DNA from 4 places in the Vibrio algarum genome. Region 3 is predicted to be linked to each of the others. Evidence: predicted binding sites of a transcription regulator. Region 3 holds the regulator's gene; each other region holds the start of a gene.

Region 1 (2,211 bases), 400 kb from region 3:
TTTTAGGCTTTTTGATACTCATTGCCATTTTGATAGAGATGAATTTTCAGACAAAATAGATGAAGAAATTTCTATCGCTAAACAATTTGGAGTCGAGATGTTTCTCATTCCTGGTTGTGGGGCATTCAATTGGGAAAGAATAGAGTCAATTTGTAATTGTAATAGTGGCATGTTTTATTCTTTAGGCCTACATCCATACTTTATTGAGCAACATTTAGATGAACACTTAAATTTGTTGGATCAGTTGTTATCTCGTAAAAATAGTCGCTGTGTTGCGGTAGGAGAGTGTGGCTTAGATTTTTATCATTCTCGCGAATCTGAAGAGCGTCAAAAGACGCTACTCGCTAAACAGATACAACTTGCAAATAAATATCACCTACCCTTAATACTCCATTCAAGGAAGGCTCATCAAGAAAGTATCAAAATGCTAAGACAAAATAATATTCTTAGTGGGGGCGTTATCCACGCTTTTACAGGAAGTGTTCAGCAAGCAATGGATTATATTAACTTAGGGTTCTTTATTGGTGTTGGGGGATCGATTACTTATCCTCGAGCGACTAAAACTCGTCAGACCATTTCTCAAATACCACTTAGTTCTATTGTGTTAGAAACAGATGCGCCTGATATGCCGATTTTTGGTCATCAAGGTGAAAATAACCACCCTAAAAATCTAAAGATTATACTAAATGAATTGAACGTGCTTCGAAGTGAAGACAAGCAAACGATTGCAGATCAGGTTTTTAAAAATAGCAAATCAATGTATACAATTTGTGAATGAAAACATAATAAAATGTTTCAATAGTGAACGTTTACTGATGGGAATGCGATTGCGGTCACACTTTTGAGTGAATGTTTAATGAGTGCAGTACAAAAGTGTGACTTGTATATTACTTTCTATCCTAGGGTCTGTTTATAATCGCCTCGCTTTTTAGCACCAATTTTGTCACACGCCACTTAACTAAATAAGGAAGCCATAAACCATGAGCCTGTTTATGAGCCTAATCGGCATGGTAGTACTCATTGCAATCGCAGTACTTCTATCCGACAACCGCAAAGCAATTAATATAAGAACTGTGGGTGGCGCTTTCGCTATCCAATTCCTACTAGGTGCATTCGTACTTTATGTTCCTTGGGGAAGAGATTTACTCGGTGGTTTCTCTAGCGGTGTCGCTAGCGTTATCGATTTTGGTAAAAGCGGTACTAGTTTCCTATTCGGTAACCTAGTGAGCTTTTCAGTAGACGGTCTTGGTTTCATTTTTGCTTTCCAAGTATTGCCTACATTAATCTTTTTCTCTTCACTCATTTCTGTACTTTACTACATCGGTGCGATGCAGTGGGTTATCAAGATTCTGGGTGGTGCATTAGAAAAAGCCCTTGGTACTTCTCAAGCAGAATCAATGTCTGCGGCAGCTAACATTTTCGTAGGTCAGACTGAAGCACCTTTAGTGGTTCGTCCGTTTGTTCCTAAAATGACTCAATCTGAGCTGTTTGCAGTTATGTGTGGTGGTTTAGCCTCTGTAGCTGGTGGTGTACTTGCTGGATATGCATCGATGGGTGTTCCTCTAGAATACCTAGTAGCGGCATCGTTCATGGCTGCACCTGGTGGTCTGTTGTTTGCTAAAATCATCAAACCTGAAACTGAAGAATTTGCTGATGATATCCAAGACGCTTTAGACGGCGGCGACGATAAACCTGCTAACGTTATTGATGCTGCTGCTGGTGGTGCATCTGCTGGTCTGCAACTTGCTCTTAACGTTGGTGCAATGCTTATTGCTTTCATCGGTCTTATCGCACTAATTAACGGTATGCTTGGTGGTATCGGTGGTTGGTTCGGCATGGAATCATTAAGCCTTGAGCTTATCCTTGGTTGGATCTTTGCTCCTCTTGCATTCCTAATCGGTGTGCCTTGGGAAGAAGCAACGCTTGCAGGTTCTTTCATCGGTCAGAAAACAATTGTTAACGAATTCGTTGCTTACCTTAACTTTGTACCTTACGTTGGTGAAAACGCTCAAGTAGTCGCGGCAACAGGTCAAGTAATGTCTGAGAAAACAACAGCGATTATTTCATTCGCACTATGTGGTTTCGCTAACTTGTCTTCTATTGCGATTCTACTAGGTGGTCTAGGTGGTATTGCTCCAGGACGTCGTCAGGATATTGCTCGCATGGGTATCAAAGCGGTTTGTGCTGGTACACTGTCTAACTTAATGGCAG
Region 2 (2,211 bases), 1.3 Mb from region 3:
CGACGACGTCTTGGTAATCAAACAAAATTCTATCCCTGACTTCCACTGCCTTATCAAAATTATCATTCAGACAACCAATCAATAGCACTTCGCTATCCAACGCTGTATCGATAGTTTTCGTGTAGATTTGCGAGTTTCTTTCAAATACTTCTTTCGCTATTTCGTTTGTTTCACTGGCCTTTTTATTGGTGAAATTACAACCATCAAAACCGTTGGAAATAATCAGCTCATCGCCGAACTGTTCTTGAAGCATTAAGGTTAATTTTCTTGCGAGTTGATTATCTAATGCTTTTTTAAAAAGGACATTGTTTTCTGAATCAACAATAAATGATCCATTCAATGAAATCATGTAGTCGTATTTAATGTGACGATGTTTTTTTCAAATAACATGCTTGCCACATCGCGGCCAGTGCTGATTGCAAAAACATTACCGGCATTACCCCACTTTTGAACAGCCAAGTTATTGTTGTCGAGATCCTCTGCATCATGCCTGTGGTAAGTTTTATCGTAATCTGACGCGATCAATTTTTTGTTACTCAGTTCTGACATTCATCTTTCACCTAGAACGATTGGATATTGACAACATAATACCAGAACAATACATAAGCAATACAAATAACCAAAATAACAATACATATGGTAACTATTTGACCTAAACTGGATATTGATCGCCCCCAAACTAATGTGACCTCACTCTATTAATGAAACATAATAGTTCATTGCAATTATAATTGTGACATAGAGCACTGCATTATGATTGGTGTTGGCTAGAATAATCAGTATCGAAATACAAAGGATTCTCTATGAACACTCGACTAGAAGCCGCGCTAAGTGATACACCTAAGCCGGTAGCTGATTATTTACAACGTCTATTTAATTGCGCAACATATGACGCAACTATTTCAGCACAGCAATTTGATGAACTTTTAGCGCTTTCAGGTTTGAGTGATGAAGAGCTTCGTATCAGCTTACTCCCATTTGCCGCTGCTTATTCTTACGCCCCAATATCTGAATTTTATGTTGGTTCCATAGTAAGAGGGTTATCCGGAAGACTTTACTTCGGTGCAAACATGGAGTTTATTGGCGCGCAAATGAGTCAAACTGTCCATGCCGAACAATGTGGTATCAGCCATGCTTGGATGAAAGGTGAGACAGGTATTATCGATATTACGGTTAACTATAGTCCTTGCGGACACTGCCGACAATTTATGAACGAGTTAACGACAGCTAAAGAGCTTAAAGTTCAATTACCTCAACGTGACGAGATGTCACTTCAAGAATATTTGCCTGATTCTTTCGGCCCAGCAGATTTAGATATTGAAGCACGATTAATGGATGGAAAGACACTTTCATATAAAACAGAAGAAACTGACCCACTCGTACTCAAAGCAGTCGAGGCACTCAATTACAGCCACGCACCCTACTCAGCAAATCATAGTGGTGTAGCACTTAGGTTAAATGATGGTTCTGTCTACTTAGGCTCTTATGCTGAAAATGCCGCATTTAATCCAAGCCTACCTCCTCTTCAGGTAGCTTTAGCGCAAGTTCTTGTAGCAGGCAAATCATTCGAACAGATTGAATCAGCGGCATTAGCCGAATTGTCGGCCGGAAAGATAAGCAATTTAGATGGTACGCAGTCCACTCTAGACGCACTAAATCCCGATATTACAATCGCTTATACATCCCTGTAAAATCTTTAACGCCCTGAATTGTTTAGGGCATTTTTTTGTCCATTTTTACAAAGCAAACGATTGCGGAATTCTCAATATCCAGTATGATCCGCTCAATTTAATAGTTAATGAAGGATATACGGATGCTGGGTACTGCTACTCGCGCAGGCGCGACTCGAGTTTTGTTGTTAGGTTCAGGTGAACTTGGGAAGGAAGTGGCAATAGAATGCCAACGACTAGGCCTAGAAGTAATTGCGTGCGATAGGTACGAAGATGCCCCTGCAATGCAAGTTGCTCATCGTAGTCATGTTATTGATATGCTTGATGCTGACGCATTGAAAACTATTATTGAGTTAGAAAAACCCGGTTTTGTTGTACCAGAAATAGAAGCGATCGCAACAGACGCATTGGTCGAATTGGAAGCCCAAGGTCTTAATGTTGTACCTACAGCGAACGCAACCAAATTAACGATGAACCGAGAGGGTATCCGCCGATTAGCCGCCGAGGAACTATCTATACTTACCTCTCCATTCAAATTTGC
Region 3 (2,211 bases):
ACGTAAAGGCCGCATGGGTGGAAGGAGATAGTTTTCACCGATTTACTCGTCCTGAAATGGACATTGAAATTCGCAAAGCGAAAGAACAAGGTAAACACATTAGTTACTTTGGTCCTGAGGCCAATAATTTCCCAGCGCTAGAGCAGTTTTTTAGAAAATATGGTGACGAGGGCCAAGGCCAAGTAAGGCGTTACCTACACTCATTTGATGAAGCTGTACCTTATAACCAAATGCCGGGAACATTCACTCCTTGGCAAGACTTAGCGGAAGATAGCGACGTACTTTTTTACGAGGGCTTACATGGCGCGGTTGTAGATGGCGACATTAATGTGTCACAACACGTTGATTTACTGATCGGAATGGTACCTATTGTAAACCTTGAATGGATACAGAAATTTGTGCGTGATACACGAGATAGAGGGCATTCACGAGAAGCAGTTACCGACTCTATTGTCCGCTCAATGGATGATTATCTTAACTATATTACTCCTCAGTTTTCTCGTACCCATATAAACTTTCAGCGAGTTCCAACGGTAGACACCTCAAACCCTTTGAATGCAAAAGCTATCCCGAGCTTAGATGAAAGCTTTGTCGTTATTCGGTTACGTGGAATGAAGAATGTTGATTTTCCTTACCTTTTAGCCATGATTGATGGATCTTTTGTTTCTCGACACAATACATTGGTCGTACCGGGAGGAAAGATGAGCTTTGCAATGGAATTGATAATCAGACCCGTGCTACAACAATTAATTGAGACAGGCAAAATTGGTTAAATTTTAACCAACAAATGGATTTAGTTCTGATACCGTGACGATGTGCACACTTTGACCTAAGAATTCGGGAAATCAGGGCGATCAAAATCAAGAAATCGACTGCAAAAAAGGATATTATTCTTAACTGATATACATATGTAGCTTGCAGCTTTGAACGAGAAATCCTATGCTATCGTCACCGATTAAAAGGGGATGCAGCAAAGGAAAGCTGCTGAGCAGGCCCTGCAGATAATAGTGAGATAATTATGGTTCTTGGTAAACCTCAAACCGATCCAACGTTAGAGTGGTTTCTTTCACACTGTCATATTCATAAATATCCTTCCAAAAGTACGCTTATCCACGCTGGTGAGAAAGCGGAAACTCTGTATTACATTGTGAAAGGCTCTGTAGCCGTGCTTATCAAGGATGAAGAAGGTAAAGAGATGATTCTTTCTTACCTTAACCAAGGTGACTTCATCGGTGAGCTAGGTCTATTCGAAGAAGATCAAGAGCGTACTGCATGGGTACGTGCTAAATCACCATGTGAAGTTGCTGAAATTTCTTTTAAGAAATTCCGTCAGCTTATTCAAGTAAACCCTGACATTTTAATGCGTCTTTCATCTCAAATGGCAAGCCGTCTACAAACGACTAGCCAAAAAGTAGGTGACTTAGCATTCTTAGATGTGACAGGTCGTATTGCTCAGACACTTCTGAACTTAGCAAAACAACCAGATGCGATGACTCACCCAGATGGCATGCAAATTAAGATCACTCGTCAAGAGATCGGTCAGATTGTAGGTTGTTCACGTGAGACTGTTGGTCGTATTCTTAAGATGCTGGAAGAGCAGAATTTAATTTCTGCACACGGTAAGACGATTGTAGTTTACGGTACGCGTTAATAACACCGTTATAACATGATTAAAAAGCAGCGTTTACGCTGCTTTTTTTATCTCTACAACATCTTTAAAGTCGTCAGTTCCATCACAAAATTAGTCAACTGCTGCCCTCTAATATCTACTTGTTGTTCCTCTATTACCTTAAAACCACAATGTTCAAAAAAAGGCTTCGCCGTAACGCTGACATGAGAATAAATACGCGATAGATTGTTCTGATTACTCTGTTGATAAATACGCTGCATTAATGCACCAGCCACACCTCGCTTTTGATATTGATGTCCTACATAGAAATGGTCAATCAAGCCATCAGGCTGAAGATCAGCATAGCCGACAATTTTGTTATCTATCTCTGCAACAAAAGGCGTCAGTTTTTCCATAAGAACACGCCAAGACTCATAGGTAATCTCTTCAGATGCCCAAGCCTTTATTTGGCTTTCTGAGTAGTCTCTCTTATTAACATTATGCACAGTATCAAAAAATAGCGTTTTCAATTCTCTGGCGTCCTCAGACGTGTAAGCACGTATACGGATGACTGATTTCACTTAATCTCTTTTCCTTTTTAA
Region 4 (2,211 bases), 2.5 Mb from region 3:
GGCTAAGTTAGTGCTTTTTAAAGCTCAATATTTAATCATGAAGAAAGGTAGAATATGACACCGAATCCAATGGACGAGTTAAAGTCTATTATGGCGACGCTTCGAGACCCTGAAAAGGGCTGTCCTTGGGATCTTAAACAGAGCTTTGAAACGATAATCCCCCATACCATTGAGGAGACGTTTGAGGTAGTAGATGCAATACATAACCAAGATTGGGTTAACTTAAAAGAAGAGTTAGGTGATCTGTTATTTCAAGTCGTCTTCTATAGCCAATTAGCAAAAGAGCAAAACCTGTTTGAGTTTAACGATGTTGTTGAAACGGTGAACGAAAAGCTGATAAGACGCCATCCTCATGTGTTTTCCAATGCCCCTCTCAAGTCTGATGTTGAAATCAATGCGAACTGGGAGGCGGAAAAAGCCAGGGAAAAAGCGCAATTAGGTAAGGTAGAAGAGAGTATTCTCGACTCTGTACCATCCTCTCTACCCGCATTGTCCAAAGCAAATAAAATCCAAAAACGTTGCGCTAAACATGGATTTGATTGGGACACTATTGGGCCAGTGGCGGACAAAGTAAAAGAGGAGCTTGATGAAGTATTAGATGAAGTGATTCAATTGGAACCAAATGAAGAAGCAATTGAAGAAGAACTCGGAGACCTTCTATTTGCGACGGTGAACTTGGTTCGTCATCTAGGAAAAGACCCTGAAGTAGCATTACGTAAAGCTAATAATAAATTTGAAAAGCGCTTTAAAGGTGTAGAGCGTCTCGTTCGTGAGAAAGGAAAACAATTGGACGATTTTAGTTTGGATGAATTAGATGCAATGTGGGATGTTGTCAAAAAAGGTGGTTAATCATCTTTATTACAAAGAGGTCCCTTATTTTTCGTAAGATCGGACCAGTAGTAGGCTACCTTGCTAGTTCGAAGTAACGATGCCTATACTTTGTCCCAAGAATAAGCATGAAGGGTCTGTGTTGGCTTATGATTGTGGGAATTGATTTGAAGCAAAAAATAAATTAACCAAGTGTGATAAGTTTCACGTTGTGGCGATAAAGGGCTTCTGGTATATTTACATCCCGTCCAGACAGCACCAATTTCCCTCATTCAACCAATTTCAGGTTAAACATGACGACAAATTACATTTTTGTTACTGGCGGGGTTGTATCCTCACTAGGTAAAGGTATTGCAGCAGCATCTCTTGCGGCTATTTTAGAAGCTCGTGGTCTTAAAGTGACCATGATGAAGCTTGACCCTTACATCAACGTTGATCCGGGTACTATGAGCCCAACTCAACATGGTGAAGTATTTGTTACCGAAGATGGTGCAGAAACTGATCTTGATCTTGGTCACTATGAGCGATTTATTCGCACCAAGATGACCAAACGTAACAACTTTACAGCAGGTCGTGTTTACGCCGATGTTCTTCGTAAAGAACGTCGTGGTGATTACCTTGGTGCAACAATTCAAGTTATTCCTCATATTACGAATGCAATAAAAGACCGTGTTTACGCTGGTGCTGAAGGCCATGATATCGCGCTGGTTGAAGTTGGTGGTACTGTAGGTGATATTGAATCTTTACCATTTATGGAAGCCATTCGTCAGTTAGCCGCAGAAGTGGGCCGTGAACACGCAATGTTTATGCACCTAACGTTAGTGCCTTATTTAGCTGCTGCCGGTGAAGTAAAAACTAAGCCGACCCAACATTCTGTTAAAGAATTGCTTTCTATTGGTATCCAGCCTGATATTTTGGTTTGTCGTAGTGATCGTATGATCCCTGCCAATGAACGTAAGAAAATTGCTCTTTTCTGTAACGTACCAGAAAAAGCGGTTATCTCAATGAAAGATGTAGATTCAATCTACAAGATCCCTCAGTTAATAAAAGCGCAATCTCTAGATGATCTAGTATGTACTCGCTTTGGTATTGATGCGCCGGATGCGGATTTATCAGAGTGGGAACAAGTCATCTATGAAGAAGCGAACCCAACGGCTGATGTAACCATCGGTATGGTTGGTAAATATATCGAGCTTCCTGATGCGTACAAGTCTGTAAACGAAGCACTTAAACATGCGGGACTAAAAAACCGTCTAAATGTAAAAATTAAATACGTTGACTCTCAAGATGTAGAGAGCAAAGGCGATGAAGCACTAGCAGGCCTAGATGCTATTCTTGTTCCAGGTGGTTTTGGTGATCGAGGCATCGAAGGTAAAATTCTTG

What was found. The regulator CRP, encoded in region 3, controls carbon source genes, mostly activating them, when cyclic AMP is high. The targets are predictions, from matches to a motif close to TGTGANNNNNNTCACA.
Region 1: a site for CRP is predicted at 823-838, ahead of PGX00_RS05265 (NupC/NupG family nucleoside CNT transporter). Genes of this name have one in related genera too.
Region 2: a site for CRP is predicted at 684-699, ahead of cdd (cytidine deaminase). Genes of this name have one in related genera too.
Region 4: a site for CRP is predicted at 1,022-1,037, ahead of PGX00_RS14915 (CTP synthase). Genes of this name have one in related genera too.

What each region holds. Positions count from the first base shown of each region.
Region 1 covers NZ_JAQLOI010000001.1:1,077,491-1,079,701, forward strand. The annotation lists gene PGX00_RS05260 (TatD family hydrolase) at 1-778, shown strand, start outside; gene PGX00_RS05265 (NupC/NupG family nucleoside CNT transporter) at 981-2,211, shown strand, end outside.
Region 2 covers NZ_JAQLOI010000001.1:1,954,658-1,956,868, reverse strand. The annotation lists gene PGX00_RS09340 (HAD-IIB family hydrolase) at 1-349, opposite strand, end outside; gene PGX00_RS09335 (HAD family hydrolase) at 346-549, opposite strand; gene cdd (cytidine deaminase) at 804-1,691, shown strand; gene purT (formate-dependent phosphoribosylglycinamide formyltransferase) at 1,814-2,211, shown strand, end outside.
Region 3 covers NZ_JAQLOI010000001.1:677,098-679,308, reverse strand. The annotation lists gene PGX00_RS03385 (phosphoribulokinase) at 1-773, shown strand, start outside; gene crp (cAMP-activated global transcriptional regulator CRP) at 1,019-1,651, shown strand; gene PGX00_RS03375 (GNAT family N-acetyltransferase) at 1,705-2,190, opposite strand.
Region 4 covers NZ_JAQLOI010000001.1:3,196,005-3,198,215, reverse strand. The annotation lists gene relA (GTP diphosphokinase) at 1-11, shown strand, start outside; gene mazG (nucleoside triphosphate pyrophosphohydrolase) at 55-849, shown strand; gene PGX00_RS14915 (CTP synthase) at 1,122-2,211, shown strand, end outside.